Regions from separate parts of the Pseudomonas sp. F220 genome, predicted to be linked through region 1. Evidence: predicted binding sites of a transcription regulator. Region 1 holds the regulator's gene; each other region holds the start of a gene.
What was found. The regulator sigma-54, encoded in region 1, starts transcription at its own class of promoters, with help from an activator protein. The targets are predictions, from matches to a motif close to ANTGGCATNNANNTTGCTNT.

Region 1 (7,656 bases):
ATCAGCGCGCTGGTGGTGGTCGATAGCGATGATCGCCCGGTTGGCGCCTTGAATATGCACGACTTGCTGCGTGCGGGAGTAATGTAATGAGCGCGGACCTTCTGCAACGCGGCAAAAACATCAAACTGGCGGTATTCGACGTCGACGGCGTGCTGACTGATGGCCGCCTGTACTTCCTCGAAGACGGCAGCGAATTCAAAACCTTCAACACTCTCGACGGCCAAGGCATCAAGATGCTGATGGCCACTGGTGTGCAGACGGCCATTATCAGCGGCCGCAAGACCCCAGTGGTCGAGCGTCGCGCGAAAAACCTCGGCATCCCCCACCTTTATCAGGGCCGCGAAGACAAACTGGTCGTACTCGACGAGCTTCTTGCTCAACTCAACCTAAGCTATGAACAAGTCGCCTATCTGGGCGACGATCTGCCCGACCTGCCGGTGATTCGTCGTGTCGGCTTGGGTATGGCGGTCGCCAACGCCGCCAGCTTCGTCCGTGAACATGCGCACGGCATTACCCAGGCCCGCGGCGGCGAAGGGGCTGCACGTGAATTTTGCGAGTTGATCCTGCGAGCCCAAGGCAGTCTTGAAGCGGCCAACGCCGCCTACCTGTAGAGCCATCTATGCTGAGCAAAAAAATTCGCAGTATTTTGATTTTCGGAGTCATCGCCGCTCTGTTCGCGGCCGTTGGCTACTGGAATATCAGCCCGGAACGCTTTCTGGAGAGGCTACCGGCGGTCGTCGACGAAAGCGCCATCGACTACTACGCCATCAACGCCCACAGCGTGCAGTTTCTGCCCGATGGCAAGTTGCAGTACGAAATGACTTCCGACAAGGTCGAACACCTGAAAGCGACCGATGTGACATTGCTGACCAAACCCGACTTGCAAATGTATCGCGGCACGACGTTCCCCTGGCATGTCCAGAGCGAACGCGGAGAGGTCAATCCGGACGGCACTGAAGTAGAACTGATTGACTCGGTACGTATTGCACGTACTGACGAGAAGAATCGCGCGACGATTATTACCAGTAGTCGTATGACTGTATTCCCCCAGAAGCAATATGCGCAGACCGAGCAAGCCGTTAGAATCGACGGCGCCGGTGGTGTGACTACGGGCAAGGGAATGAAAGCGTATTTGGAAGAAAGCAGGATGCACCTGCTATCGAACGTAAGAGGACAGTATGAGGCTCGTTAAAACCCTCCCTATTTTGCTCAGCCTGAGCGCAGCACTGGGAAGCGTGAGCGCCTGGGCTCTGCCGACTGATAGCCAGCAACCCATCCGCATTCAGGCCGACGACGCTCAACTGGATGACAAGCAAGGCATTGCCACTTACAAAGGCGACGTCATCATCACCCAAGGCTCGATGAAGATCACCGGCAATACCGTGACCATCACTCGCACCCACGCAGGCGAAATCGACGTGGTGACCTCGGTGGGCAACCTGGCGTATTTCGAACAACTGCAGAAGGTCGGTGATCCGAAGCCGGTTCAGGCCTATGGCGTGACCATTCAGTACCATGCCGCGCAAAACCGCATCGTACTGATTGACCGCGCCAAAGTGATCAACGACGGCAATACCACCGAAGGCGAGAAAATCATCTACGACACCGTCAAGCAGGTCGCCAACGCCGGTCGCGCCAACGGTAACACCGTCACCGCGCCACGTCCGCGGATCGACATGGTGATCCAGCCGAAAAAGAAAACTGACGAGCAGAAGGCCCAGTAATGGCAACTCTGAAAGCTCAGCATCTGGCCAAGAGCTACAAGAGCCGTCAGGTCGTGCGTGACGTCAGCCTGTCCATCGACAGCGGTCAGATCGTCGGCTTGCTCGGTCCTAACGGCGCCGGCAAGACCACCTGTTTCTACATGATCGTCGGACTGGTCCAGGCCGATCAGGGCCGTGTACTGATCGACGATCTGGACGTCAGCCACCAGCCGATGCACGGTCGTGCACGGGCCGGTATCGGCTATCTGCCGCAGGAAGCGTCGATCTTCCGCAAACTGTCGGTCGCCGATAACATCATGGCCATTCTTGAGACTCGCAAGGAACTCGACAAGACCGAGCGTCGCAAGGAGTTGGAAAGCCTGCTGCAGGAGTTCCACATCAACCATATCCGCGAGAACCTCGGCATGAGCCTCTCCGGCGGCGAACGTCGTCGCGTGGAAATCGCCCGAGCCCTGGCTACCGCACCGAAGTTCATCCTGCTCGATGAGCCTTTTGCCGGTGTGGACCCGATCTCGGTGGGTGACATCAAGCAGATCATCTATCACCTGAAGGCCAAGGGTATCGGCGTGCTGATCACAGACCACAACGTCCGTGACACCCTGGATATCTGCGAGACCGCCTACATCGTCAACGACGGCCAACTGATCGCCGAAGGTGACTCCGCCACTATCCTGGCCAACGAACTGGTCAAGGAAGTGTACCTGGGTCATGAGTTCCGCCTGTAAGTGCTGAGGTGTTTGGCTAGCTGCCAGAGCGGCTGCATCAATAAAACCCTATAAATTTTATTGTTACCGCGCTTTAGGCAAACACGCGCCCTCAGGTGTTCAGCCAATAGTCAGAGCGCCAGCAGCAATAAGATCCTGTAAATTTTTATTGTTACCGCGCTCTAGGCAAACACTTCAGTTTCAGGCATATAATTTGCTTATGTTTGGCGCTTAGGCGCCCTGTAGTGGATGGCGCATGTGCGCCGGCGAATAAGGTGTTAAGCCCCTGCCATGAAACCATCGCTAGTCTTGAGAATGGGCCAGCAGCTGACGATGACACCGCAGCTGCAACAGGCCATCCGCCTGCTCCAATTGTCGACCCTGGACCTGCAACAGGAAATCCAGGAGGCACTGGAGTCCAATCCGATGCTCGAACGCCAGGAAGAAGGCGACGACTTCGATAACGCCGACCCTCTGGCCGACAACGTCGAGCAGAAACCCAATACCGATGTTCAGGAACCCTCCTACCAGGAAACGGCCCCGACGGTGGATAACCTCGAGGAAGGCGACTGGAACGAGCGCATCCCCAACGAGCTGCCCGTCGACACGGCTTGGGAAGATGTTTACCAGACTAGCGCCAGCAGCCTGCCGAGCAACGATGACGACGAGTGGGACTTCACCACCCGCACATCGGCTAGTGAAAGCCTGCAGAGTCATTTGCTCTGGCAACTGAACCTGGCACCGATGTCCGACACCGATCGCCTGATTGCCGTGACCCTGATCGATTGCATCAACAATCAGGGCTACCTGGACGAGACCCTCGAGGAAATCCTCGAAGCCTTCGACCCGGAACTGGACGTCGAACTGGACGAGATTGAAGCCGTCCTGCATCGCATCCAGCAATTCGAGCCGGCCGGTATCGGTGCGCGCAATCTGAGCGAATGCCTGTTGCTGCAACTGCGTCAGCTGCCAGCCAAAACACCTTGGCTGACCGAGGCCAAACGACTGGTCACCGACTTCATCGACCTGCTTGGCAGCCGTGATTACAGCCAGCTGATGCGCCGCATGAAACTCAAGGAAGACGAGCTTCGGCAGATCATCGAGCTGGTGCAAAGCCTCAACCCGCGCCCAGGCTCGCAAATCGAGTCCAGCGAAGCCGAATACGTCGTACCTGACGTGATCGTGCGCAAGGACAACGAGCGCTGGCTGGTGGAGTTGAATCAGGAATCTGTGCCGCGCCTGCGGGTCAATCCGCAGTACGCCGGTTTCGTGCGTCGTGCCGACACCAGCGCCGACAACACCTTCATGCGCAACCAGTTGCAGGAAGCGCGCTGGTTCATCAAAAGCCTGCAAAGCCGCAACGAAACCCTGATGAAAGTCGCTACCCAGATCGTCGAGCATCAACGGGGCTTCCTCGAGTACGGCGATGAGGCGATGAAACCGCTTGTGCTGCATGACATCGCCGAAGCGGTCGGCATGCACGAATCGACGATTTCCCGGGTCACCACCCAGAAATTCATGCATACCCCACGCGGCATCTACGAACTGAAGTACTTTTTCTCCAGCCACGTAAGCACCTCTGAAGGCGGTGAATGCTCGTCCACAGCGATCCGCGCGATCATCAAAAAACTGGTTGCCGCGGAAAATCAGAAAAAGCCGTTGAGTGACAGCAAGATCGCTGGTTTACTGGAGGCACAAGGCATTCAGGTAGCCCGCCGCACCGTCGCCAAGTACCGCGAATCCCTTGGGATCGCGCCTTCGAGCGAACGCAAGCGGTTGATGTAACGGGCCACGCCACAGCGTTCCAGGTTGTGTTTGAAAACTCACAGGCAGTTTTCGGGCACAGCCTAGTGGCAGGCAAACCAGCCTGCCGCCTTATGCACTGGCAACGAAGGAGAAGCTGTATGCAAGTCAACATCAGTGGACACCAACTGGAAGTGACCGAACCTTTACGCGCCTACATCGGCGAAAAACTCGAACGACTGGAAAGGCATTTCGACAAGATCACCAACGTGCAGGTCACGATGAACGTCGAGAAGCTGCTGCAGAAAATCGAAGCCACGCTGCATATCCCCGGCGGAGAAGTAGTCGCCAACGCTGAGCATTCAGACATGTATGCCGCGATCGACCTGCTGACCGACAAGCTGGATCGCCAACTCAAAAAGCATAAGGAAAAGACCCAAAGTGTCCTCCAGGGCGCAACAGGTCGTTAACACTCCCAACCCATGATTCGACTTGAAAACATCCTGACCCCCGGCCGTTCTTTGGTGAACGTGCCGGGCGGCAGTAAAAAGCGCGCCCTCGAGCAAATTGCCAACCTGATCAGCCGCGAAGTGCCGGATCTGGAGATGCAAGATGTCTTCGAGAGTCTGATTGCCCGTGAAAAACTTGGCTCCACCGGTTTTGGCAACGGCATCGCCATCCCCCACTGCCGCCTCAAGGGCTGCACGTCTCCAGTCAGTGCGCTACTGCACCTGGACGCCCCCATAGATTTTGACGCCATCGATGGTGCGCCGGTTGACCTGCTGTTCGTTCTGCTGGTCCCGGAAGCCGCTACCGATGCGCACCTGGAACTGCTCCGGCAGATTGCCAGCATGCTTGACCGCAAGGAAGTGCGCGAAAAGCTTCGCAGCGCCGCAACCAATGAAGCCCTGTATCAGGTTGTCCTGGTCGAGCAGAACGGTCACTAATCATGCGTTTGATCATCGTCAGCGGCCGTTCCGGCTCAGGTAAAAGCACCGCCCTCGATGTACTGGAGGACAACGGCTACTACTGCATTGACAACCTGCCGGCCGGCCTGCTTCCGGAGCTGGCCGAGCGCGCGTTGATTCACACTGAACTGGCGCAACCGCTAGTCGCGGTGTCTATTGACGCCCGTAACTTGCCCAGCCATTTGTCGCGTTTTCCCGAACTTCTGGAAGAGGTACGCAGCCGGCACATCCAATGCGACGTGCTGTATCTGGACGCCGACGAAGAAACCCTGCTCAAGCGCTTCTCCGAGACCCGTCGGCGCCATCCCCTGAGCAACGCCAATCGATCGCTCGCCGAAGCCATTGACGATGAAACCAACCTGCTTGGGCCGATTGCCGACCTCGCTGATCTGAAGGTCAACACCACCAATCTGAACCTGTATCAACTGCGCGATATGATCAAACTGCGTCTGTTGAACCAGCCAGAATCGGGCACGGCGTTCCTTGTCGAGTCGTTTGGCTTCAAGCGCGGCATGCCGGTCGATGCCGACCTGGTGTTCGATGTGCGGTGCCTGCCAAATCCGTACTGGAAACCAGAATTACGCGAACAGTCCGGGCTGGATCAGCCGGTTGCCGACTATCTGGCCGCCCAACCGGACGTCGAAGAAATGTTCCAGGATATCTCTGCATATCTGCTGAAGTGGCTACCTCGTTTCGCTGCCAGCAACCGCGCTTACGTCACCATCGCCATTGGCTGCACCGGCGGGCATCACCGCTCCGTCTACCTGACCGAACGTCTGGGCCAGGCCCTGCAAACGTCCCTGAAGAACGTCCAGGTTCGCCACCGCGACCTAAGCTAAAGGATCCACACCGCGATGCCCGCTCTGGAAATTGAAATCATCAACAAGTTGGGTTTACATGCCCGAGCGTCTGCCAAGTTCGTTGGGGTTGCAGGTCAGTATCCGTGCCAGATCAGAGCCGGACGCACGCCTGAATCGATGGTCGATGGCAAAAGCATCATGGCCATGATGATGCTGGCTGCCGGCAAAGGCACTAAAATCCATCTGTCCACTGAAGGCGAGCAAGAGCAGGAAGCATTGGATGCGCTGATCAAGCTGATCAATAACTTCTTCGACGAAGGCGAGTAAACATCGGCAGGGCACGCCTGCCGAGAGGCATTCAGGCGAGTGCCGTATCCATGACCATCATCAGACAGAACCCGATACACAGCCCCAGACTCGCCAGCTTGTCATGGCCATGGCGCCGCGACTCCGGGATGACCTCATGAGTCACCACCAGCAGCATGGCGCCCGCGGCTAACGCCAGACCCAGCGGCAAGAGCATTTCAGCCAGGCTCACCAGCCAGGCACACAGCAGTGCGAAGACGGGCTCAACCAAACCTGACGCCGCGCCGATCAAGAACGCCTTGACCCGCGACATCCCCGCCCCGGCCAATACCAAAGCGATCACCAAGCCTTCCGGCACATCCTGCATTGACTGTTACACCGCTTTCGCGAGCAAGCTCGCTCCTACAGGGGGCTGTGCAACGCTCAAAAAAAGCGCGCCACCTCAATGGGTGGCACGCCTTTTTGTTTATCGGTAAGGGTTTAACTACCCGCCACAGTCATCCGCTCGATCAGCACCGAACCCGTGCGAATATTGCTGCGCATTTCCAGGTCATTACCGACCGCGACGATCTGCTGGAACATGTCGCGCATATTGCCGGCGATGGTCACTTCTTGTACGGCGAACTGAATCTCGCCGTTTTCCACCCAAAAACCCGCGGCACCACGGGAGTAGTCGCCAGTCACCATGTTCAAACCCTGGCCCATCAACTCGGTGACCAGCAGCCCGCGTCCCATACGCCGCAGTAACGCAGCTTGGTCTTCGTCGCCATGGGTAACGAACAGGTTATGCACGCCACCAGAGTTGGCGGTGCTTGGCATGCCCAGTTTGCGACCGGAGTAAGTGCCCAGCACGTAAGAAACCAAATGACCGTTCTCGACGAAAGGCTTGGCGTAAGTTGCCAGACCGTCGCCATCGAACGCCGAGCTGCCCAGGGCGCGCATCAGGTGCGGCCGTTCATCCAGGGTCAGCCACTCAGGGAACAGACGTTGACCCAGCGTACCTTCGAGGAACGACGACTTTCGGTACAGATTGCCGCCAGAGATCGCCCCGAGAAAGCTGCCAAACAAACCACCCGCCAGTTCTGCGGAAAACAGCACCGGCACTTCGCAGGTTGGAACCGGACGCGCGCCCAGACGGCTAGTCGCCCGTTGCGCAGCACGCTGGCCGATGGTGACCGGATCGGTGAGCAATTCGCCCTGGCGATTCACGTCATACCAATAGTCGCGCTGCATCTGACCGTCGGCTTCGGCGATCATCACGCAGCTCAGGCTGTGACGGGTCGACGCATAACCACCAATAAACCCGTGGCTGTTGCCATACACGCGGCAGCCCTGATGGGTACTCAGGGTCGTGCCATCGGCATTCTTGATCCGGCTGTCAGTTGCAAACGCCGCCGCTTCACAGGCCAAT
Region 2 (7,656 bases), on a different contig from region 1:
TCGCGTGGGCCGATGGCGCTGGCCTGGGCGAAAGTCAGTTGCAGGCTCATTAAGCGCTTAGACCCGCGCAGCGGTCACGGCCGCCGAACCCCACGTGGTTCTCCAGCGACGTTTGACCCCGTGCAGGCCGAACCAGGCCAGCACACCGAGACTGGCGAAAAACCAAAGCGCCAGTTGATAGCTGCCGGTGCTCTGTTTGATCGCGCCCATGCCGGCCGCCAGTGCGAAGCCACCGATGCCACCAGCCATGCCGATCAGGCCAGTCATCACGCCGATCTCCCGACGAAAACGCTGCGGTACCAATTGGAAGACCGCGCCATTACCGGCACCAAGACCGAGCATGGTGCAGACGAAAAGGGCGAGGGCGGCGTAGGAGCTTGGCAAGTTGAAGCCCACCGCGGTCATGCAGATCGCCGCCAAAGTGTACATGCCAAGCAACGTGCGAATGCCACCGAAGCGATCCGCCAGGGCGCCACCCAGCGGGCGCATCAGGCTGCCACCGAACACGCAGGCAGCGGTGTAATAGCCAGCGGTTACCGGGCTCAGGCCGTACTGGTCGTTGAAGTAGCCGGGCAGGGAGCTGGCCAGGCCGATAAAACCACCGAAGGTCACACTGTAGAAAAACATGAACCACCAACTGTCGCGATCGCCCAGTGCCTTGAAGTAGTCAGCCATGGATTTTGGTTTTGGCCGCTCAGGGGCGTTTTTGGCCAGCCAGGCAAAAACTATCAGGGTCAGGATCAGCGGAATCAGGGCGAAACCGAACACGTTGCTCCAGCCAAAAGCTGCCGCCAGTACGGGGGCAATCAACGCCGCGAACACCGTGCCGGAGTTGCCCGCACCGGCAATGCCCATGGCCTTGCCTTGATGCTGCGGTGGATACCACTGCGAGGCCAGAGGCAGCGCGACAGCGAACGACGCACCGGCCATGCCGAGAAACAGGCCGAGCACCAGTGCTTGTTCATAGCTGTGAATACCCAGCTTCCAGGCGCCGAACAGCGCGCAGATGACGATGACCTGACCGATCAGTCCGGCGGTTTTCGGTGACAGGCGATCCGCCAGCAAGCCCATCACAAAGCGCAGAAAGGCCCCCGCCAGAATCGGCGTGGCGACCACCAGCCCGCGTTGTTGGGTGGTCAGTTGCAGGTCGGTAGCGATTTGCACCGCCAAAGGGCCGAGCAGGTACCAGACCATGAAGCTCAGGTCGAAATAGAGGAAGGCCGCGAACAATGTCGGGGTATGGCCGGATTTCCAGAAGCTTGATTTCATCGCGCACCTCAGCTGTGAAGAGTCTCGAAAGGAGTCGTGAGCTTTCAGGTGGGGCGCCCGTAACGGCCGCGCCACCGGCCCCGGGCTATGGGGCCAAAACGAAAAAACGCCGCAACCCGATGCGCTTTCGCGAAGGGGTGTGCGACGTCTTTGTCGTAGGTGGGGCAACCGCCGTTGGTTACCTGTGTGGTTTACATAGCGAGATCTGTGCCAACAGGTGAAACCGAGTTGCGGCCAATCGCGAGCAGGCTCGCTCCCACAGTTGATTTATGTACGACGCAATTCCCCTGTGGGAGCGAGCCTGCTCGCGAAGACGCCCTCACAGACGCAACAGAACTTCAGCCAAGCAACTCACTCATGGCAATGATCTGTTCAGCCACTTGAATCAGCTTCTGCTGGCGGCTCATGGCCTGGCGGCGCATCAGGGTGTAGGCCTCTTCCTCTTTGCAGTCCTTCATCTTCATCAGCAAGCCTTTGGCCAGTTCGATGCGCTTGCGCTCGGCGAGTTGCTGGTCGCGGGCCTGGAGCTGTGCGCGCAAGGCCTGGTCGCTTTCGAAGCGGGCCATGGCGACGTCGAGGATCGGTTGCAGGCGCGAGGCGAGGATGCCTTCGACGATGTAGGCGCTGACCCCGGACTTGATCGCCTGGCGCATTACGTCCGGGTCATGTTCGTCGGTAAACATCACGATCGGCCGTGGCTGGTCGCGGCTGACCAGCACCACTTGTTCCATCACATCGCGGCTCGGTGACTCGGTATCGATCAAAATCACATCCGGACGCACCGTTTCGACGCGCGCCGGCAGATCGATGGTCAGCCCGGATTCGTCGATTACGTCAAATCCGGCCTCGGTCAGGGCAGCTTTGAGCCGTCCGACTTTCTTTGCCGTGTCGTTGATCAGCAGGATACGCAACATGTTCGCAGGCTCCTGTCAGCGGCTGGCGAGAAGGGCGGAGGGGGCGTTCATAGCGTGCAGTGTGAAGCTGCGGGCATAGCCGGCCGGGTCCGAACCGTCCCAGATCTTGCCGTCGATCAATTGGCTGCTGCGCATCGCCTCGCCAGAGTGACTGACACCGACGGCGCTGGCGGCCTCGCGATACAGCTCCAATTGCTGAACCTGACGGGCGACGCCGAGATAGTCCGGGTCGTCGCGCAATAACCCCCAGCGGCGGAACTGGGTCATGAACCACATGCCATCGCAGAGGTACGGCAGGTTGACCTCGCCCGCACCATGGAAGCGCAGCGCATAAGGGTCTTGCCAGCGATTGCCCAGGCCGTCGGCATAGTCGCCGAGCAGCCGCGGCTGGATGCAGTCCACAGGCGCGTCCAGATACTCGCGTGCGCTCAACAGTTGCGCGGTGCTTCGGCGGTTCTCGGTGCTCTGGTCGATAAAGCGGCTGGCTTCGAGGATCGCCATGACCAGTGCGCGGGCGGTATTGGGGTACTGCTCGACAAACGCACGCGTGCAGCCCAGAACCTTTTCAGGATGATTGGGCCAGATGGTTTGAGTGGTGGCCATGGTGAATCCCAGATCCTGCTTTACCGCGCTGGCGCACCACGGCTCGCCGACACAAAAACCGTCGATGCGCCCGGCCTGCAGGTGCGCGACCATCTGCGGCGGTGGCACCACTACGCTGTCGACATCCTGCAACGGATGGATGCCTTGGCTGGCGAGCCAGTAATAGAGCCACATGGCGTGGGTACCCGTGGGGAAGGTCTGGGCGAAGGTCAGCTTTGCGCGACTTTGGTGCACGTGCTGGTGAAGCGCTTCAGGACTGGTCACGCCAAGAGCTTGCAGGCCGTGGGACAGGTTGATGCTTTGGCCGTTTTGGTTCAGGCCCATGAGCACGGCCATATTGGTGGCTGCGACGCCGCCGATGCCCAGGTGCACGGCGTAGATCAAACCATACAGGCTGTGGGCGGCATCCAGTTCGCCGCTGACCAGCTTGTCCCGCAGGTTCGCCCAGGATGACTGGCGCTTGAGATTAAGGGTCAGGCCGTAGGGTTGGGCGAAGCCCTGAGTGGCGGCGACCACCACCGAAGCGCAATCGCTCAGGGCCATGAAGCCAAGGTTGATCGCGCTTTTTTCCGGGGCATCGCTGCCGTTGACCCAGGCCAAGGGGCCTGCAGGAAATTCATTCATCAGGTGTGCACCCTCCATAAAAAAGCGTCGTACCCAGGTCCCTTGCCAAAGCAAAAGCGGGTGACGACGCCGTTGTCCTTTTCAATAACAACGTGGGACTCATCCCGCCGTTGGCATGAGTGCTGATGCAATCGATGGTGCAAGGCATATGCCATTCACCGTTGATTTCATCGCGTACCTCGCTTGCGGCCCCGTTGCCCGGCTATAATCGCCGGCTCATTTCGCCGCCAACCGAGTCAAGCCCGCCCATGTACACCCTGGCCCGTCAGCTGTTGTTCAAACTCTCCCCGGAAACCTCCCACGATCTGTCCCTGGACCTGATCGGCGCGGGCGGGCGTTTGGGCCTCAATGGCTTGTTGTGCAAGGCGCCAGCGCGGATGCCGGTGAATGTCATGGGGTTGGATTTCCCCAACCCGGTCGGTTTGGCGGCAGGCCTGGACAAGAACGGCGCGGCCATCGATGGTTTTGCCCAGTTGGGTTTCGGCTTCGTCGAGATCGGCACCATCACCCCGCGTCCACAACCGGGTAACCCGAAACCGCGGATTTTCCGCTTGCCGCAAGCCCTGGCGATCATCAACCGCATGGGCTTCAACAACCTCGGCGTCGATCACTTGCTCGCGCGGGTGGCAGCGGCCAAGTACAAGGGCATCCTGGGCATCAATATCGGCAAGAATTTCGACACCCCGGTTGAACGCGCGGTTGATGATTACCTGATCTGCCTGGATAAAGTTTACGCCCATGCCAGCTATGTGACAGTCAACGTCAGCTCGCCGAACACCCCGGGCTTGCGCAGCCTGCAATTTGGCGACTCGCTCAAGCAACTGCTCGAAGCCCTGCGTCAGCGCCAGGAAGACCTGACGCAGCGTTATGGCAAGCGAGTGCCGCTGGCGATCAAGATCGCTCCGGACATGACCGATGAAGAAACCGTGCAGGTGGCGCAAGCGTTGATCGAGACGGGCATGGATGCAGTGATCGCCACCAACACCACGCTGAGCCGCGTTGGCGTCGAGGGTATGGAGCATGGCGACGAGGCGGGCGGTCTGTCCGGCGCGCCGGTTCGCGACAAGAGCACCCACACCGTCAAGGTACTGGCTGGTGAATTGGCCGGCCGCTTGCCGATCATCGCCGTGGGCGGTATCACCGAAGGCAAGCACGCGGCTGAAAAAATCGCCGCTGGCGCGAGCCTGGTGCAGTTGTATTCGGGCTTTATCTACAAGGGACCGGCGCTGATTCGTCAATCGGTGGATGCGATTGCAGCGCTGCGTTAAGTCTTTGTAGGATTGCGTGATGGCTTACAAAGTGAGCAGGAATAAAAAAGGGCTCCTTGAAGGAGCCCCTGGGCCGTAGCCCGCCGCCCGGATGGGACGTGCATGGTTAAGTCGTTGCGTATTCAGATTGTGGTGTCGGAATGTGTGCCCCGTTTAGCCGACGGCGTGAAGTTCGTTGAGTCTATGGATTCCCGCAGTGCCGGTCATACCGTCCCAGTTGTCGCCGCGTCCTTCTCGCCAGCCGTTAATCCAGGCTTGACGTACCGACGGTAGAGTAAATGGGCAAAGCTCACGGGATTTGCCACCAACGCCATATTGATATCCGCGTAAAAATGCTCTTTCCAACGGATCACGCTTAAGTCTTCTCATAGGGTGTTTCCCTCACTTGTTGACTGTGTAATGTCCCGTCGACCTCAATCGAGGTCGGGCAGAAATTTTCTGCCGTTGGCGGCTCGCTGCCGGCGTGGCGAGCCAAGGTGTTGACGTCATTGCGGCGCCAACCTGTATTGAGTTCTAACCAATGCGTCACATCGAGGGAATGATCGTTTTGTCATAAGGACGTAACGATAATGGTGTTAAGGCCATAAGTAAGACGGGTTTCGCGACCTGCTTTTTGAGCAAAGCCCGCTATGATCAGGCTCCCACTAGATGATGAGGTTAATTCTCTAGTGCGAATGTCGACCTGTTGTCGTCGGGTATTATTCGACGAAGGGTCGAAATATGACATTTTGTTGCACCGAATTTTTTATCTGCCTCTGCATCTAAGCTCATTTAACCTCTTGGTTGGCGGAGCAGCCGGGGTGGGACGGCACACTTTCGTGCCACGCGAGCGCTCTTCAAGAAAAGCGCTTGATTGAAAACCGAACGGACAATGCGTTGCCCGTTCACTACTGCTCTTAAAGGCCCTGGAACTCCCATGTCGGATCGTTACGAACTCTTCCTCACTTGCCCCAAAGGCCTCGAAGGCCTGCTTATCGAGGAAGCCATCGGGCTTGGCCTTGAGGAAGCGCGCGAGCACACCTCGGCCGTGCGCGGCATGGCCGACATGGAAACGGCTTATCGCCTGTGCCTGTGGTCGCGTCTGGCTAACCGGGTGTTGCTGGTCCTCAAACGCTTCCCGATGAAGGACGCCGAAGACCTCTACCACGGCGTGCTGGATGTCGAGTGGCAGGACCATATGCTTAATGACGGCACCCTGGCGGTAGAGTTCAGCGGCCACGGCTCGGGCATCGACAACACCCACTTTGGCGCCCTGAAGGTCAAGGATGCGATTGTCGACAAGCTGCGCACCCCGTCGGGCGAGCGTCCATCCATCGACAAGATCAATCCGGATTTGCGCATTCACCTGCGTCTGGACCGTGGCGAAGCGATTCTGTCTCTCGATCTGTCTGGCCACAGCTTGCACCAGCGCGGTTACCGTCTGCAGCAAGGTGCGGCACCGCTGAAGGAAAACCTCGCGGCAGCGATTCTGATTCGCGCCGGTTGGCCGCGCATTGCTGCTGAGGGCGGCGCGCTGGCTGACCCGATGTGCGGTGTGGGCACCTTCCTGGTGGAAGCGGCGATGATCGCCGCCGACATGGCACCGAACCTGCGACGTGAGCAGTGGGGCTTCACCGCCTGGCTCGGTCACGTGCCGGCGCTGTGGAAGAAACTCCATGAAGAAGCCACGGAGCGTTCCGCCGCCGGTCTGGCCAAGCCACCGCTGTGGATTCGCGGTTATGAAGCCGATCCACGGCTGATTCAGCCGGGTCGCAACAACATCGAACGTGCCGGTCTGAGCGATTGGATCAAGGTCTACCAGGGCGAAGTCGCGACCTTCGAGCCGCGTCCGGACCAGAACCAGAAAGGTCTGGTGATCTGTAACCCTCCCTACGGTGAGCGTCTGGGTGATGAGGCGAGCCTGCTCTATCTCTACCAGAACCTCGGCGAGCGCCTGCGTCAGGCGTGCCTGAACTGGGAAGCGGCGGTATTTACCGGCGCGCCGGACCTGGGCAAGCGCATGGGCATCCGCAGCCACAAACAGTATTCGTTCTGGAACGGCGCCTTGCCGTGCAAATTGTTGCTGATCAAGGTCACGCCGGACCAGTTCGTCACTGGCGAGCGTCGCACCCCGGAACAGCGTCAGATCGAGCGCGAGCAAGCCGCGGTCGTAGAAGTTGCGGACAACATCGAGGCGCCGGGCAAGTACGAGAAGTACAACAAGAACGGCAATCCGATCAAACCGGTTGCGCCGGTCATCGAGCAGGCACGCCTGAGCGAAGGCGGACAGATGTTCGCCAATCGTCTGCAAAAAAACTTGAAGTTGCTGAGTAAATGGGCCAAGCGTGAAGGTGTCGAGTGCTATCGCGTCTACGATGCCGATATGCCGGAATACTCGATGGCCATCGATCTGTACAGCGATTGGGTTCACGTCCAGGAATACGCCGCGCCGAAAACCATTGATCCGGAAAAAGCCTCGGCGCGTATGTTCGATGCCCTGGCGGCCATTCCCCAAGCCTTGAACATTGATAAAAGTCGCGTGGTCGTCAAGCGTCGCGAGCGTCAGAGCGGCACCAAGCAGTACGAACGTCAGAGCGCCCAGGGCAAGTTCACCGAGGTCAATGAAGGCGGCGTTAAACTGCTGGTCAACCTGACCGACTACCTCGACACCGGGCTGTTCCTCGATCACCGGCCAATGCGCCTGCGGATTCAGAAAGAGGCCGCCGGCAAGCGTTTCCTCAATCTGTATTGCTACACCGCGACCGCCAGCGTGCACGCAGCCAAGGGCGGCGCGCGCAGCACTACCAGCGTCGATTTGTCGAAAACCTATCTGGATTGGGCGCGGCGCAACCTGTCGCTCAATGGTTTCTCCGACAAGAACCGTCTGGAGCAGGGCGACGTAATGGCCTGGCTGGATACCTTCCGCGACGAGTTCGACCTGATCTTCATTGACCCGCCGACTTTCTCTAATTCCAAGCGTATGGAAGGGATCTTCGACG
Region 3 (7,656 bases), on a different contig from region 1:
TCTTCTTCCGTGATACGCAGGCCCATGACAGCGTCCAGGACCTTAAGAATGATGAAGGTGGCGATTGCGGTGTAGATCACCGTGAAGCCCACGCCTTTGCATTGAATCCAGACTTGTGCGGCGATGTCGGTAACGGTGCCGAAGCCACCCAGGGACGGTGCAGCAAACACACCGGTCAGGATCGCGCCGAGAATACCGCCGATGCCGTGTACGCCGAAGGCGTCCAGGGAGTCGTCATAGCCGAGTTTGCGTTTCAGCGTGGTGGCGCAGAAGAAGCACACCACACCCGCTGCCAGGCCGATCACCAGAGAGCCCATCGGGCCTACGGTGCCAGCGGCCGGAGTGATTGCCACCAGACCGGCGACCACACCCGAAGCAATACCCAGTGCACTTGGTTTGCCGTGAGTGAGCCACTCAGCGAACATCCAGCCCAGCGCAGCGGCGGCGGTTGCGATCTGGGTAACCAGCATCGCCATACCGGCAGTGCCGTTGGCCGCAGCGGCGGAACCGGCGTTGAAGCCGAACCAGCCGACCCACAACATCGCGGCACCCATGAGGGTATAACCGAGGTTGTGCGGAGCCATCGGCGTGGTCGGAAAGCCTTTGCGCTTGCCCAATACCAGAGCCGCAATCAGACCGGCCACACCGGCGTTGATGTGCACCACGGTGCCGCCCGCGAAGTCGAGCACGCCCCAGTCGCCCAACAGCGAACCCGGACCGCTCCAGACCATATGCGCGATCGGCGCGTAAACCAGCGTGAGCCAGAGACCTGTGAACACCAGCATCGCGGAGAACTTCATCCGTTCAGCGAACGCACCGACGATCAGCGCCGGGGTGATGATCGCAAAAGTCATCTGATAGGTGACGAACACCGCCTCAGGGAACAGCGCCGCAGGCCCGGTAATACTGGCAGGCGTGATGCCGGCGAGGAAGGCCTTGGCGAAGCTGCCGACAAAGGAGTTGAGGTTGACGACGTTGACTTCCATCCCCGTGGTGTCAAACGCCATGCTGTAGCCATAAATGAACCACAGGATGGTGACCAGACCGGTAATGGCGAAGCACTGCATCATCACGGAAAGAACGTTTTTGGAGCGAACCATGCCGCCGTAAAACAGCGCGAGGCCGGGAATCGTCATGAACAGCACGAGGGCAGTAGAGATCAACATCCAGGCGGTATCGCCGGAGTTGAGGACTGGAGGCGCCACCGGATCTGCCGCCATGGCCAGGCCGGGCATTACGATGGACAACAGGGCTCCAAGCCCTGCGAATTTACGCAGAGTCATATTGTTTTCTCCTGGGGCGTTGGGTTTGTGGCGGCTTAGATTGCGTCGGTATCGGTTTCGCCGGTACGGATGCGAATCGCCTGTTCCAGATTGACCACGAAGATCTTGCCATCACCGATCTTGCCGGTATTGGCTGCCTTGGTTATCGCCTCGATAACCCGGTCAAGATCCTTGTCGTCAATGGCGACATCGATCTTCACCTTGGGCAGGAAATCGACCACGTATTCCGCGCCACGATACAGCTCGGTGTGACCCTTCTGCCGACCGAAGCCTTTGACTTCAGTAACGGTAATGCCCTGCACGCCGATCTCGGACAGCGACTCGCGTACATCGTCCAACTTGAACGGCTTGATGATGGCAGTGACTAGCTTCATGAAAACTCTCTCCCGAATTGGTGGACTTGCCCCAGGAAAACAAACCCGGCTCAAGTCTAAGCGCAGTGCCTGGCTTTGTAACGCATCGTTGGCCCTGCTCGGCCATCCCGACGCCCGCTAACCACTCCTGACGAAACACTTCCCCCGTTCCGCCCGGCGCACTGCATTCGTCACAGCGACTGCATCAGTGCATGGGTTACCAACGACTAAGCAGAAAGCTTGCCATCTCGTGAAAACCTACTGATTTCAATCCCTTGGTCGCTGCCGCAAGCGTCTCTTCACAATCTCTGCAGCAGATCCGCACAACAACGGTGCGCGACTGCACGCCAACATGCGCGAAAAACGTGCATCCCTGCCTGCGCAATTGACTATAGACACTGCGTGATACACTGCCGACCATCTGTTTCCAGGACACCTACCATGCTCGCGCCCAAAGACCTCCTCGACGCCCTGAGCGGCCATGCCTCCCGCCTGCTCAGCGGCGACGCCCCGCTGCCACGCACCGAAATCGAAAGCCAGTTCAAAGCCCTGCTTCAAAGCGGCTTCAGCAAGCTTGATCTAGTGAGCAGAGAAGAATTCGACAGTCAGATGGTGGTACTGGCGCGCACGCGGGCTCGGTTGGAGAGTCTTGAAGCAAAGGTGGCGGAGCTTGAGGCGAAGTTGGCACCGCCTGCGGAATAAAGTTGCCGTCGACCCACAGGTCCCCGCTCATCCTGTGGGAGTGTGGCTTGCCCGCGAATGACTGCGCTGCAGTCACCTTCTCACGTGGGCTGATACATCCTGTCTGGATTCAATCGCTGTAATCCTCCAGTTTCTACTCTTCGCTCAACTATCCTTCCAAAGCCGCAGGAAGCGGCTCTCGCACCATCAAGGAATGATCTATGTCTCTGGCCATCGTCCACAGCCGCGCCCAGGTGGGCGTGGAAGCGCCTGCAGTTACTGTCGAAGCTCATCTGGCGAACGGTTTGCCCTCTCTGACATTGGTGGGCTTGCCGGAAACGGCCGTCAAGGAAAGCAAAGACCGGGTGCGCAGTGCAATTCTCAATTCAGGCCTCGATTTTCCGGCTCGTCGAATAACGTTGAATCTCGCTCCCGCTGACTTGCCAAAGGACGGCGGGCGCTTTGACCTGGCGATTGCCTTGGGAATTTTGGCGGCCAGCGTACAGGTCCCAACATTGACGCTGGACGATGCGGAGTGTCTTGGGGAGCTGGCGTTGTCTGGCGCCGTACGGCCAGTGCGAGGGGTGCTGCCGGCGGCGCTCGCCGCACGCGATGCCGGGCGCATGCTAGTGGTGCCACGAGCCAATGCCGAAGAGGCTTGTCTGGCTTCGGGGCTTAAGGTGATCGCGGTCGATCATCTGCTACAAGTGGTCGCGCATTTCAACGGCCATACGCCTATTGAACCTTTTGTTTCCAGCGGCTTGCTGCACACGAATAAACCTTATCCCGACTTGAGTGAAGTTCAGGGGCAAATCGCCGCCAAACGAGCGCTGCTGATCGCCGCGGCAGGTGCGCATAACCTGTTGTTCAGCGGCCCGCCGGGCACCGGTAAAACCCTGCTGGCCAGTCGTTTGCCCGGTTTGCTTCCACCTCTGGATGAACATGAAGCGCTTGAGGTCGCCGCGATTCAGTCGGTCGCCAGCCATGTACCGCTGAGCCACTGGCCACAACGGCCGTTTCGCCATCCTCACCACTCGGCATCCGGCCCGGCGCTGGTGGGCGGAGGCTCAAAACCGCAGCCAGGGGAAATCACCCTCGCCCACCATGGCGTGCTTTTTTTGGACGAATTGCCTGAGTTCGACAGAAAGGTTTTGGAGGTTTTAAGAGAGCCCCTGGAGTCCGGCGAAATTGTCATTGCCCGAGCCCGAGACCGGGTACGTTTCCCCGCACGCTTCCAATTGGTGGCTGCGATGAATCCCTGCCCGTGCGGCTATCTCGGCGAGCCCAGCGGACGTTGTCGCTGCACACCGGAACAGATTCAGCGCTATCGCAACAAACTCTCCGGCCCTCTGCTGGATCGCATCGACCTGCACCTGACCGTCGCCCGCGAAGCCACTGCGCTCAACCCCACGCAGCAACCCGGCGATGACACCGCCAGCGCCGCCTTACTGGTGGCCACCGCTCGCAGTCGGCAACAACGGCGTCAGGGTTGTGCCAATGCCTTCCTCGACCTGCCAGGCCTGCGCCAACACTGCAAGTTATCCACAGTCGACGAGCACTGGCTTGAGACGGCATGCGAACGGCTGACCCTGTCTTTGCGGGCCGCGCATCGACTGCTCAAGGTGGCCCGCACGCTGGCGGACCTTGAGCAGGTTGAAATGATCAGTCGCAGTCATCTGGCTGAAGCGCTGCAGTATCGGCCGGCAGCCAGTTAAACCGTTGTCATCCCTTTAGAAGATCCACCAACGGCGTCTGCCGCACTTCGGTTCGCGTCCATGTCGAGGTTGGCGGAATCCAGCGAGCGATGGGCGAAAACGGTGCTGCCACTGATCACAACCTGGCTTCAGCTCAGGCGCTCGACGTCTGGAAGCTCCATCGCCTGGACTTCGCCCTGAAGAAAATCGCTGAGCCTGCGCAAACGCTCACCTCCGGGACGGGTTTTCGGCCAGACCAGGTAATAGTTCTCTCCACTGGCGACGGCAGTCGGCCACGGCAGACTCAACCGCCCTTGAGCAACATCTTCGGCCACCATCAGCAAATCGCCCATGGAAACACCGTAGCCACGGGCAGCGGCAATCATGCCCAGTTCCAGTGTGTCAAAGACCTGGCCGCCCTTGAGCGACACCTGTTCAGAGAGGCCCATGCGCTCCAGCCAATTGCGCCAATCGCGACGGTCCGGCGTCGGGTGCAGCAGCTCGGCGCGGGCCAATCGCGCGGCGTCCCATGGCTGATCGCTCAACAGGTTCGGCGCGCCCACCGGGATCAGTAGTTCGGGGAACAGATAGCTGGCCTCCCAATCCGGCGGAAAATGCCCGTTACTCAGCAGCACCGCGCAATCGAAGGGCTCCTGATTGAAGTCCACGGAATCGACATCCATCCAGGCGCTGGTCAGTTGCACCTCGTTACCCGGCTGCAAATGCCGAAAACGACTGAGGCGCGCCAGCAGCCAGCGCATGGTCAAGGTTGACGGGGCCTTCATGCGCAGGACGTCGTCTTCGGCGCGCAAGGTATTGCAGGCTCGCTCCAGCGCCGAGAAACCTTCCCGTACCCCGGGTAGCAGCAGACGCGCGGCCTCAGTCATTTGCAGATTGCGGCCGCTACGTTGAAACAGGCGGCAGGCGAAATGCTCTTCCAACGTGCGAATGTGCCGGCTGACTGCGCTCTGGGTAATCGACAACTCCTCTGCCGCACGGGTAAACGAGCTATGCCGCGACGCCGCTTCAAAAGCGCGCAAGGCGTAAAGAGGAGGAAGACGACGGGACATGAGGAAAGCTCCTATAGCGTGAGATGAAAAACCCTACCAGAATCACCGCAGCATGAGTTTTTATCATGCCAGCAATCGTTTTTATCCCTTTGTGCATACGCCTGAGAGCGCCGAGAATCAACCCTTCCTCGTTCCTCTGAATAATCGAGTGTGATGATCATGCAGCATCCAGCACGTATCGAACTCCGGGCCATCCTGCGGCTGGCTGGGCCGCTGATCGCCTCGCAGTTGGCGCACATGCTGATGGTGCTCACCGACACGCTGATGATGGCCAAAATAAGCCCTGAAGCGCTGGCCGGTGGCGGTTTGGGCGCCGCCAGCTATACATTTGTGTCGATCTTCTGCATTGGTGTGATTGCCGCAGTCGGGACCTTGGTCGCCATTCGCCAGGGCGCAGGCGACATTGAAGGCGCCACCCGCCTGACCCAGGCCGGGCTCTGGCTGGCTTGGCTGATGGCGCTGGTGGCCGGTCTGCTGCTGTGGAACCTCAAGCCCGTTCTGCTGCTGTTCGGCCAGACTGAAACCAACGTTCACGCGGCCGGTCAGTTCCTGCTGATCTTGCCGTTCGCCCTGCCCGGCTATCTGAGCTTCATGGCCTTGCGTGGATTCACCAGCGCCATCGGCCGCGCCACACCGGTGATGATCATCAGCCTCGGCGGCACCGTGGCCAACTTCCTGCTCAACTATGCGTTGATCACCGGCATGTTCGGTCTGCCGAAGCTCGGTCTTATCGGGATTGGCCTGGTCACGGCGATTGTCGCTAATTGCATGGCACTGGTGCTGGCCTGGCATATCCGTCGGCATCCGGCCTACGACGCTTATCCGTTGCGTCAGGGTCTATCGCGGCCAAACCGCCAGTACCTGCGCGAACTATGGCGTCTGGGGCTGCCAATCGGTGGCACCTATGCGGTGGAAGTCGGCCTGTTTGCGTTCGCCGCGCTGTGCATGGGCACCATGGGCAGCACGCAACTGGGGGCGCATCAGATCGCCCTGCAGATTGTCTCTGTGGCGTTTATGATTCCGGCGGGTATTTCCTACGCGATCACCATGCGCATTGGTCAGCACTATGGCGCCGGGCAACTGCTCGATGCACGCCTGACCGGTCGGGTAGGGATCGCCTTCGGTGGGGCCGCGATGCTCGGTTTCGCCATGGTGTTCTGGCTGTTGCCGAACCAGCTGGTGGGGCTGTTCCTCGACCAGAACGACCCGGCCTTTCGCGACGTGATCAATCTGGCCGTGAGCTTGCTGGCGGTAGCTGCCTGGTTCGAGCTGTTCGATGGCACGCAGACGATCGCCATGGGCGCAATTCGCGGGCTCAAGGACGCCAAGACCACCTTCCTGGTTGGTCTGGGTTGCTACTGGCTGATCGGCGCGCCAGCCGCGTGGTTGATGGCCTTTACCCTCGGCTGGGGGCCGACTGGTGTCTGGTGGGGGCTGGCGCTGGGGCTGGCCTGTGCGGCGGTGAGCCTGACGCTGGCGTTCGAATGGAAGATGAAGCGGATGATCAAACGCGAGCCGCCAGAGCCGGAGCTGCAGTTTCGGGTGGCTCAGCCGGATTAGATCGCATTGAGTTCGCAGGCGGTCGTTGTGGGAGCGGGCTTGCTCGCGAAAGCGATGGTCGCTTAGCGCATTCGTCGCCTGAGATGACGTCTTCGCGGGCAAGCCCGCTCCCACACTCTTTACGCTTGGATCACCGACTGTTGGCTGGTGCCGAACTTCAAGTATTCGACCAACTCAACCAACGGCAACGGCTTGCTGATCAGGTAACCCTGAACCTGATCGCAACCGAAGCCACGCAGTAATGCAAGCTGCTCCGGTGTTTCGACGCCTTCGGCCACCACTTCAAGGTTGAGGTTGTGGGCGAGGTTGATCATCGCGTGGACCAGTTTGCGGTTCTCTTCGCGCTGCTCCATGCCACCGACAAAGCTTTTGTCGATCTTCAGCAGCGCAATCGGAAGGCTGTTGAGGTGCACGAACGAAGAGAAGCCGGTGCCGAAGTCGTCCAGTGAGAAACGCACCCCCAAACGGCCCAGCGCATCCATGGTCTGCTTGACCAGATCACTGCGACGCATCACCGCGGTTTCCGTCAGTTCGAATTCCAGCCATTGCGCCTCAACGCCACGTTCGGCAATCAGTCGGCTCAAGGTCGAGAGCAACTGACTGTCCTGAAACTGCCGGAACGACAGGTTGACCGCCATGTGCAATGGTGGCAGGCCACGCTCGCGCAGGGCCTGCATATCCCGTAGGGCGCGGGAAATCACCCAATAACCGAGTGGCACAATCAAACCGCTTTGCTCGGCCAGCGGTACAAATTCGCTCGGTGGTAACAGGCCTCGCTCGCCATGTCGCCAGCGTACCAACGCCTCGAGGCCAACAATCTGCCCGTCATCAAGGTTCAACCGTGGCTGGTAATGCAGTTCCAACTCATCACGACGCAAGGCACGACGCAGTTCACTTTCGAGATCGGCGAGGCTTCGGGCGTTGCGATTGATGCGCTCATTGAAGATGTGAAAGGTGCAGCCCTGGGTGCTTTTGGCCTGCTGCATGGCGATATGCGCGTGCCACATCAGCGGGT
Region 4 (7,656 bases), on a different contig from region 1:
GTCACCGGTCGGGCCCAGGTCGATCAACTGCACACCCTGGACACCTTGAAGACCCGTGACTTCCTCAAGTGGCAGCAATTGGTGCTCGAAGGGCTGAATTATCAACATGGCGACAGCCTGTCGATCACCAAGGTCAACCTGTTCCAGCCGTACGTGCGTTTTATGATCAACGAGGATCGCACCACCAACATTGATGACCTGCTGATCCCTCAGCCAGCGGACAACGGTGCTAAAAGCGCCGCCAAACCCGCCGCCAGCAAGGAAAAGCCGCTGGGCATTCATATTGGTGCAATCGCCATCAACGACGGTTCGGCAAACTTCGCCGACTTCAGCCTGACGCCAAACTTCGCCACCGCCGTTCAACAGCTCAACGGATCGATCGGTACCATCGACAGCCGTCAGGTCAAACCGGCCAGCGTCGATATCAAAGGCAAGGTTGACCGTTACGCCCCGGTCACCATCAAAGGCAGCGTGAACCCGTTCGACCCGATGGCGGCGCTGGACATCGCCACCAGTTTTAAACGTGTCGAGCTGACCACCCTGACGCCCTACTCCGGCAAGTTCGCCGGCTACCGTATTCGCAAGGGCCGGCTCAATCTCGACCTGCATTACAAGATCATCAAGGGCCAGTTGACCGCCGAGAACAAAATGGTGATCGAACAACTGCAACTGGGTGAAAAAGTCGACAGCCCGGATGCCGTAGACTTGCCGATTCGTCTCGCAATCGCACTGCTCAAAGACAGCGACGGCAAAATCTCCATCGAGCTTCCGGTCACCGGCGACTTGAACAATCCACAGTTCAGCGTGATGCCGATCATCTGGCAGACCCTGCGCAATCTGGTGCTGCGTGCAGTTGAAGCGCCCTTCAAGTTCATTGGCGGTCTGGTCAGCGGTGGCGGCTCAGAAGACCTTGGCAGCGTGTCGTTCGCGCCAGGTTCCAGTGACCTGAATAAAGACTCCGAATCGACGTTGATCAAACTGGCCAATGCTCTCAAAGAGCGTCCGGCCCTGCGACTGGAAATTGAAGGCACCAGCGCGCAAAGCAGCGACGGCCCACCGATCGCCGAACAGCGGCTCGAGCGTGAATATCAATACAACTACTACAAAATGCTTCAGCGCCGCGGTGACAAGGTCCCTGCCCAAGCGTCCCTGTTAGACGTTCCAGACAGCGAGAAGGCGCCGCTGCTTGAAGGCATCTACCGCACCCGCCTGAAAACACAACCACCGGCCGAATGGACGCAACTGAGCCGCGACGAACGCACGACAAAACTGCGTGAAGGGGTGATCAAGTTCTGGAGCGAAAGCGACGTGCTCCTACGTCAACTGGGACAAGATCGGGCCAGCAGCATCAAGGACTTCCTGGTGGACAAAGGGCAGTTGGCTGACGATCGGGTTTACTTCATCGACGCTAATCTAGGGCAAGCAGAAAACGATGGTCGGGTGATCACGCCGCTGCATCTGGATAGCGAGTAACCATGCAAACACGTTTCTTGCTCAGCCTGGCATTGGCCGTTGCTGCCAGCCAGGCTCAAGCCGCCGATACGCTACGCTGCGCCAGTCAATTGATCAGCGTAGGAGACAGGTCTAGCGAAGTTCTGCAGAAATGTGGAGCGCCGGTTTCCCGTGATTCTCTGGGTTACAAGCGCAGCGCTAACAAGCGCGAAGAGTTTCAGGTCGAGGAGTGGATGTACGGCCCCAACAGCGGCATGTATCAATACCTGCGCTTTGAAGGCAATCGCCTGGTGCGTATCGACAGCAAACGCGGCAACTGACACCCCCCTTCCCCTTCGCAGATACATTTTGCGCCTCAAATAGAACAGGCTCCGACACTCAGTGCCGGAGCCTGTAATGACCACATCCGTGCGGTCTTTCGCATGAACCTTGAAGAAATGACAGGCGTATTACTGGAGCGCCTGTCGTCCCCTTCTCCCAGTCCAGGCGAGAAGCTTGAACGTTATTCGGTTTTCAAGCCGTCAGCCGATACAGCTGTAACGCCTTTGATTTTTTTGGTGATATCCACTGCCATTTTTTTCTGTGCCTCAGTTACCGCAACAGTTGAGGACAGGGACACAACACCTTTGTTGGTTTCAACTTTGATGTCCGTGCCAGGAATGCCTTTCTCGGTGACCAGATCGCTTTTCACTTTAGTAGTGATCCAGGTGTCGGAAGTAGCTTCCTTGGCCTTGGTCATTTCACCAGCAGCCACAACCATTGGCGACTGGGTGGTTTGAGTGGTCTGCGCAAATGCAACGTTGGCCATGGTCAGGGTCAGCGCGGTTGCAGTAGCAGCAGCGATAGCGAACTTCTTCATACGAGTAACTCCTGTTTTTCTAGAAGGTCTGCGCCGTGATACTGGGGCAGGGTTACTGGATATATTGCAGACGCTGTGCCAACCCACAAACTAAAAGTAAATACTTATAAATCAACTAGTTATAAAAAAATCAAAAATCCGGAGTCGTGCAGAATGCATGACTCCTACGTAATCTGCATGCAAGTTGCGGCTTTCACAAAAGTTCCTAACATCCTGAATTGCAGGCCATTTCCATATTTATCTATTCAGGTATGAGGATGTTTGAAATAACGCCGCTGATCACCCTCCGTTCATCTTCAATACTTCCCATAAAAAATGCCCCCGTCTTCACCAGGCGGGGGCATTTTTTTACTGGATGACTAGAAGACTACGTGCCAGTGGCGGTGCAACCCTTTGGAGAGTAGTCAGACGCGACGGTGGTTGCGCAAGACCAGCCCCCGGTTTGTGTGCGGGTAAGAGTGATCGTATGGTTAAGCACAGGGCCCGGAGCATTCAAGATTGTGCAAGCAATTGTGCCTGCGCCTGTAGAGGAGGTACCTGATGCGGTAGTCGTGCAGTTACTCGATGTCGCGATGCCACCTACCAGCTCTAATGTGGGATCGGTGCCCTGATTCATGATGTCTTCAAAAGGAACTTTCAGCGCGGAGATTTCCGCCAATCCAGCGGTAACCTTGGCCCTGGCTTGGTACTTCGAATAAGCCGGTATCGCAAACGTGGCCAAAATGCCGATGATCGCGACCACGATCAACAGCTCGATCAAGGTAAACCCTTTTTGACTATCCATAGATTAAGTTCCAAGCATTAAATGAAGTCTCATGACCTTAACAGGTTAAAGCACAGCGCATGCCAAGCCCATCGAGCCCATGTCAGTGGGCCCACAAAGGTGCTGGCGCATCGCCTTTATCCTTAGCAGCTGCACAATCTGACACTTTTTGTCACCCGCCCATCCCTCATTAGGCTGATCCGACCGTCTAGGCTATAAGTCTCTGACTGTTTTGCGTTTGGTGCTCGTATGAATGACATCGCCCTCACCGACCTGGCCACGCAATTGGTTCTGCTGTGGGGCGAAAAAGTCGTGATGCGAACTCTCGATCCGCTCAACGCGCAGATGGGCATGATGCCTTGGGATATGAACCCGACCAGAAAGACCTGTACATGGCGACGCTCAAGCAAGTGGTGAAGAACACGCCGGACCTGCAACGTCTGATCATGACGCAAGGCAATTCACTGGAGATCGACTCCCAGATGCGCAAGGATGGTTTTAACGACTTGCGTACCTCAGGCCTGCTCAAGGCCATGCAGGGCATTACCAGCCTTGAGGAAATCAACCGGGTCACCAAGGACTAAACGATGGCGGTCAAAGCAGCAAAAATCAGTGTCTACGCGTGGGAAGGCACCGATAAAAAAGGCACGAAAATGACCGGTGAATTGAACGGTCATAACCCGGTACTGATCAAGGCGCAGTTGCGCAAGCAAGGCATTACCCCGGGCAAGGTACGAAAAAAAAACAGCTCGATCTTTAGCGCCGACAAACGCATCAAGCCCCTGGATATCGCCCTGTTCACCCGGCAGATGGCGACCATGATGAAAGCCGGAGTGCCGTTGCTGCAGTCCTTCGACATCATCGGTGAAGGTTTCGATAACCCGAACATGCGCAAGTTGGTGGACGAGGTGAAACAGGAAGTCGCGGCCGGCAACAGCTTTGCCGCTGCGCTGCGCAAAAAGCCGCAGTATTTCGATGACCTGTACTGCAACCTGGTGGACGCCGGTGAACAGGCTGGCGCCCTGGAAACCTTGCTGGAGCGGGTAGCGACCTACAAGGAAAAGAGCGAAAGCCTCAAAGCCAAGATCAAGAAAGCCATGACCTATCCCTTGGCCGTGATCTTCGTCGCGATCATTGTGACCGGCATTCTGCTGGTCAAGGTGGTCCCACAGTTCCAGGCGGTATTTTCCGGTTTTGGTGCAGAACTCCCGGCCTTCACCCTGATGGTCATTGCCATCTCCGAGTTCATGCAGGAGTGGTGGTTGCTGGTACTGGTCGCGATCGGTGCTGCGGTATTGGGTTTCCGGCATGCGCGCAAACGTTCTCAACGCTTCCGTGACTGGCTGGACGTCAGTCTGTTGAAACTACCGCTGGTGGGCACGCTGATGTACAAATCAGCCGTGGCTCGTTACGCCCGTACACTCTCTACCACCTTTGCTGCCGGCGTACCGTTGGTCGAAGCCCTGGACTCCGTGGCCGGCGCCACGGGCAACATTGTGTTCAAGAACACGGTCAAGCGCATCAAACAGGATGTCTCGACCGGCATGCAGCTGAATTTCTCCATGCGCGCTTCCGGCATCTTCCCGAACATGGCGATCCAAATGACCGCCATTGGTGAAGAATCGGGCGCGCTGGACGATATGCTGGAAAAGGTCGCAACTTACTATGAGGGTGAAGTCGACAATATGGTCGACAACCTGACCAGCCTGATGGAACCCTTCATCATGGTAGTTCTTGGCATCATCGTCGGCGGCCTGGTAGTAGCCATGTACCTGCCCATCTTCCAACTCGGCACAGCGATCTGAACATGCCCTTGAACGAGCTTTTGGCGAGCTATCCGCTGGCCTTCATATTATCGATGCTGGCTCTGGGCCTGATTGTTGGCAGTTTCCTCAATGTGCTGGTCTGGCGTCTGCCAAAAATGCTCGAAAGCGAATGGAGGGAACAAGCCCACGATGTGTTGGGTTTAACGCCAGAACCATCAGGCCCGACTTACAACCTGTTGCTCCCACATTCCCAGTGCCCGCACTGCGCTCACCCGATCCGGGCCTGGGAAAACATCCCGGTCCTCAGCTATCTGCTTTTGAGAGGTCGCTGTTCGAAGTGCAAGGCCCCCATCAGCAAACGCTACCCGTTCACCGAGCTGGCTTGCGGTCTGCTTTCTGCCTTCGTCGCCTGGCATTTCGGTTTTGGCTGGCAGGCAGGGCTGATGTTGATCTTGAGCTGGGGCTTGCTGGCGATGAGCCTGATCGATGCCGATCATCAACTGCTGCCGGATGTGTTGGTGCTGCCGTTGCTCTGGCTGGGCTTGATCGTCAACAGCTTCGGCCTGTTCGTGTCCTTGCATGACGCGTTGTGGGGCGCAGTGGCCGGTTACATGAGCCTGTGGTCGGTGTATTGGCTGTTCAAGGTGCTCACTGGCAAGGATGGCATCGGCCAGGGCGACTTCAAGCTCCTGGCGATGCTCGGAGCCTGGGGCGGCTGGCAAATTCTGCCGCTGACGATCCTGCTGTCATCCCTGGTGGGCGCTGTGCTGGGGCTGAGTTTGCTGCGCATGCGTGGCGCGAAAACCTCGACGCCAATGCCTTTCGGCCCCTATCTGGCAATTGCCGGCTGGATTGCCTTGCTCTGGGGTGGTCAAATAACCAACTCTTATCTGCAGTCTGTCGGTTTCAAATGACTAGCCCTGTTCTCAAACCCTGGATTCTCGGCCTGACCGGCGGAATCGGTAGCGGCAAAAGTGCCGCTGCACAGCACTTCATCGACCTCGGTGTGCATCTGGTCGATGCCGATCATGCCGCCCGCTGGGTAGTCGAGCCAGGTCGTCCCGCACTGGCGAAGATCGCCGAGCACTTCGGTGCAGGCGTGCTTCAGGCAGATGGTCAACTGGATCGCGCTGCGCTGCGCAAACTGATCTTTGAAGTTCCTGAAGAGCGGCGCTGGCTCGAGTCCCTGTTGCACCCACTGATCGGACAGGAAATCGCCAGTCACTTGGCCAAGGCCCAGTCGCCTTATGCAATTCTGGTCTCGCCACTGTTGGTAGAGTCCGGGCAGTACACACAGACACAACGTGTGCTGGTGATCGATGCGCCAGAGCAACTGCAAATCGAGCGAACCCTGCTGCGTGACCAGACCAGCGAGCAACAGGTCCAGGCGATTCTCAAAGTTCAGGCCAGCCGTGAAGAACGCTTGCGCCATGCCAACGATGTGCTGGTCAATGATCGCGATCTAAACTGGTTACATAGCGAGGTCGAACGCTTGCATCACTTTTATCTTACTTTGCGTGGAGGCCAGTCATGAGCCAACCCTTGACCGTCGAATGCCCAACCTGCGGTGCCCCTGTGGAATGGAGCGCAACCAATCCCAACCGGCCGTTCTGCTCGGACCGCTGCAAACTGATCGACCTGGGCGCCTGGGCGTCTGAAGAGCACAAGATCCCGGTCAGCCCGGACGCCGAAGACGAGATGTTCTCCGAGGACTTCGACCCTCGTACGCACTAATTAGAAAGTCACGGCCGCATAAAACCGTAATCCTGCCCATCGTCGAGGTTCTCGGCCAGAAACTGCAACTCATCCGCCAGATCCTCGACATTGCGTACGCCCTTGCTCTGCTGCACCACTGCACTGAGCAAGGCGCGCAGACTCAAACCCGGGTCAAAACCCACTTCTTGCGCCGCATCCAGACTCTGACGCAGTTCCTGCCTTGCCCACTCGTAGACACTCATGACCGTGCTCCTGAAGATTTTTCAAAGCATGCAGGGCCTCATGATTTTGGACCTTGATGTGGATCAAGGTCCTTACTTGCGCGGCTCATCGTCCTTCCACGGCGCCGACAGGTAGCGCGTGCGATTGAAGGTTTCCAGCCACTCGGGGCAGAACACCACCAATGCACTGACGATCATGCCGTTGATAAAGGCCTCGGGGAAAATGATCAGCCACAGATAGCCGACAAAGTCCTCCAGCCATTCCGGCATGGCAAAGCGCCCGTCGAACCACAGCAAGCCGAGCGCCAGCAACAGACACAACAACGCCGAAAGCGCCGCTGCAAAAAAGCCTGAACAAAAGATATACACAAAGGGATTACGCGGTTGCGCCCTCTCCACAAGGATCGCGCAGCATTCGGTGACCAACACCGGCAGCAGGATCAGCAACGTGCCATTGACCCCGACTGCCGCCAAATCCTGGCGGCCCAACGCCACCAGCCCGAGTTGCGCGATCAGGCCACCGACAATTGCCAATGGCCAGTCCAGCAGCAAGGTCACCGCGGTCATGCCGATAAAGTGGTAGGACACACCGGTATCGAAGTCCCGTCGCACCAGCCACAACACAAACAACGTGAACACCGTACCGAACAGCAGATGCTGACGCCGACTATCAGTGAACAGCTCGACCCAGGGCGCGCGCGCAATCGCCCAAGCCAGCACCGGTACATAGATGAGCCAGCCGACCGTGAGGGTTTCCGGCGACAGCACGGCTGCACTGATCATGGCCGGACCTTCTCCAGCGCCCACATCGGCGCAAGACTCAGTAACATCACTGACCAAACCTTCACTTCAGACTCCTTGTGCAATAGGGCTCGATGT

Region 2: ACZYSM_RS10040 (CmpA/NrtA family ABC transporter substrate-binding protein) is a predicted target of sigma-54. The motif match lies at 3,547-3,566, and genes of this name have one in related genera.
Region 3: glnK (P-II family nitrogen regulator) is a predicted target of sigma-54. The motif match lies at 1,865-1,884, and genes of this name have one in related genera.
Region 4: ACZYSM_RS08655 (pilin) is a predicted target of sigma-54. The motif match lies at 3,143-3,162, and genes of this name have one in related genera.

Annotation. Positions count from the first base shown of each region.
Region 1 is NZ_JBVASJ010000002.1:152,046-159,701, forward strand. Features, by position in the region: gene ACZYSM_RS02555 (KpsF/GutQ family sugar-phosphate isomerase) at 1-87, shown strand, start outside; gene ACZYSM_RS02560 (KdsC family phosphatase) at 87-611, shown strand; gene lptC (LPS export ABC transporter periplasmic protein LptC) at 620-1,192, shown strand; gene lptA (lipopolysaccharide transport periplasmic protein LptA) at 1,179-1,724, shown strand; gene lptB (LPS export ABC transporter ATP-binding protein) at 1,724-2,449, shown strand; gene ACZYSM_RS02580 (RNA polymerase factor sigma-54) at 2,720-4,213, shown strand; gene hpf (ribosome hibernation-promoting factor, HPF/YfiA family) at 4,333-4,641, shown strand; gene ptsN (PTS IIA-like nitrogen regulatory protein PtsN) at 4,654-5,118, shown strand; gene rapZ (RNase adapter RapZ) at 5,121-5,978, shown strand; gene ACZYSM_RS02600 (HPr family phosphocarrier protein) at 5,994-6,266, shown strand; partial or broken gene ACZYSM_RS02605 (ZIP family metal transporter) at 6,298-6,615, opposite strand; gene pmbA (metalloprotease PmbA) at 6,726-7,656, opposite strand, start outside.
Region 2 is NZ_JBVASJ010000008.1:60,742-68,397, reverse strand. Features, by position in the region: gene ACZYSM_RS10055 (bifunctional protein-serine/threonine kinase/phosphatase) at 1-50, opposite strand, end outside; gene ACZYSM_RS10050 (nitrate/nitrite transporter) at 58-1,269, opposite strand; gene ACZYSM_RS10045 (ANTAR domain-containing response regulator) at 1,608-2,183, opposite strand; gene ACZYSM_RS10040 (CmpA/NrtA family ABC transporter substrate-binding protein) at 2,199-3,410, opposite strand; gene ACZYSM_RS10035 (quinone-dependent dihydroorotate dehydrogenase) at 3,659-4,678, shown strand; gene rmf (ribosome modulation factor) at 4,832-5,047, opposite strand; gene rlmKL (bifunctional 23S rRNA (guanine(2069)-N(7))-methyltransferase RlmK/23S rRNA (guanine(2445)-N(2))-methyltransferase RlmL) at 5,595-7,656, shown strand, end outside.
Region 3 is NZ_JBVASJ010000003.1:290,043-297,698, forward strand. Features, by position in the region: gene ACZYSM_RS04950 (ammonium transporter) at 1-1,283, opposite strand, end outside; gene glnK (P-II family nitrogen regulator) at 1,319-1,657, opposite strand; gene ACZYSM_RS04960 (accessory factor UbiK family protein) at 2,078-2,338, shown strand; gene ACZYSM_RS04965 (YifB family Mg chelatase-like AAA ATPase) at 2,539-4,032, shown strand; gene ACZYSM_RS04970 (LysR substrate-binding domain-containing protein) at 4,161-5,081, opposite strand; gene ACZYSM_RS04975 (NorM family multidrug efflux MATE transporter) at 5,241-6,641, shown strand; gene ACZYSM_RS04980 (putative bifunctional diguanylate cyclase/phosphodiesterase) at 6,761-7,656, opposite strand, start outside.
Region 4 is NZ_JBVASJ010000006.1:164,129-171,784, reverse strand. Features, by position in the region: gene ACZYSM_RS08670 (DUF748 domain-containing protein) at 1-1,473, shown strand, start outside; gene ACZYSM_RS08665 (DUF2845 domain-containing protein) at 1,476-1,772, shown strand; gene ACZYSM_RS08660 (BON domain-containing protein) at 1,955-2,311, opposite strand; gene ACZYSM_RS08655 (pilin) at 2,679-3,095, opposite strand; gene ACZYSM_RS08650 (hypothetical protein) at 3,324-3,491, shown strand; partial or broken gene ACZYSM_RS08645 (ATPase, T2SS/T4P/T4SS family) at 3,482-3,658, shown strand; gene ACZYSM_RS08640 (type II secretion system F family protein) at 3,662-4,879, shown strand; gene ACZYSM_RS08635 (prepilin peptidase) at 4,882-5,754, shown strand; gene coaE (dephospho-CoA kinase) at 5,751-6,374, shown strand; gene yacG (DNA gyrase inhibitor YacG) at 6,371-6,574, shown strand; gene ACZYSM_RS08620 (hypothetical protein) at 6,583-6,798, opposite strand; gene ACZYSM_RS08615 (energy-coupling factor ABC transporter permease) at 6,871-7,560, opposite strand.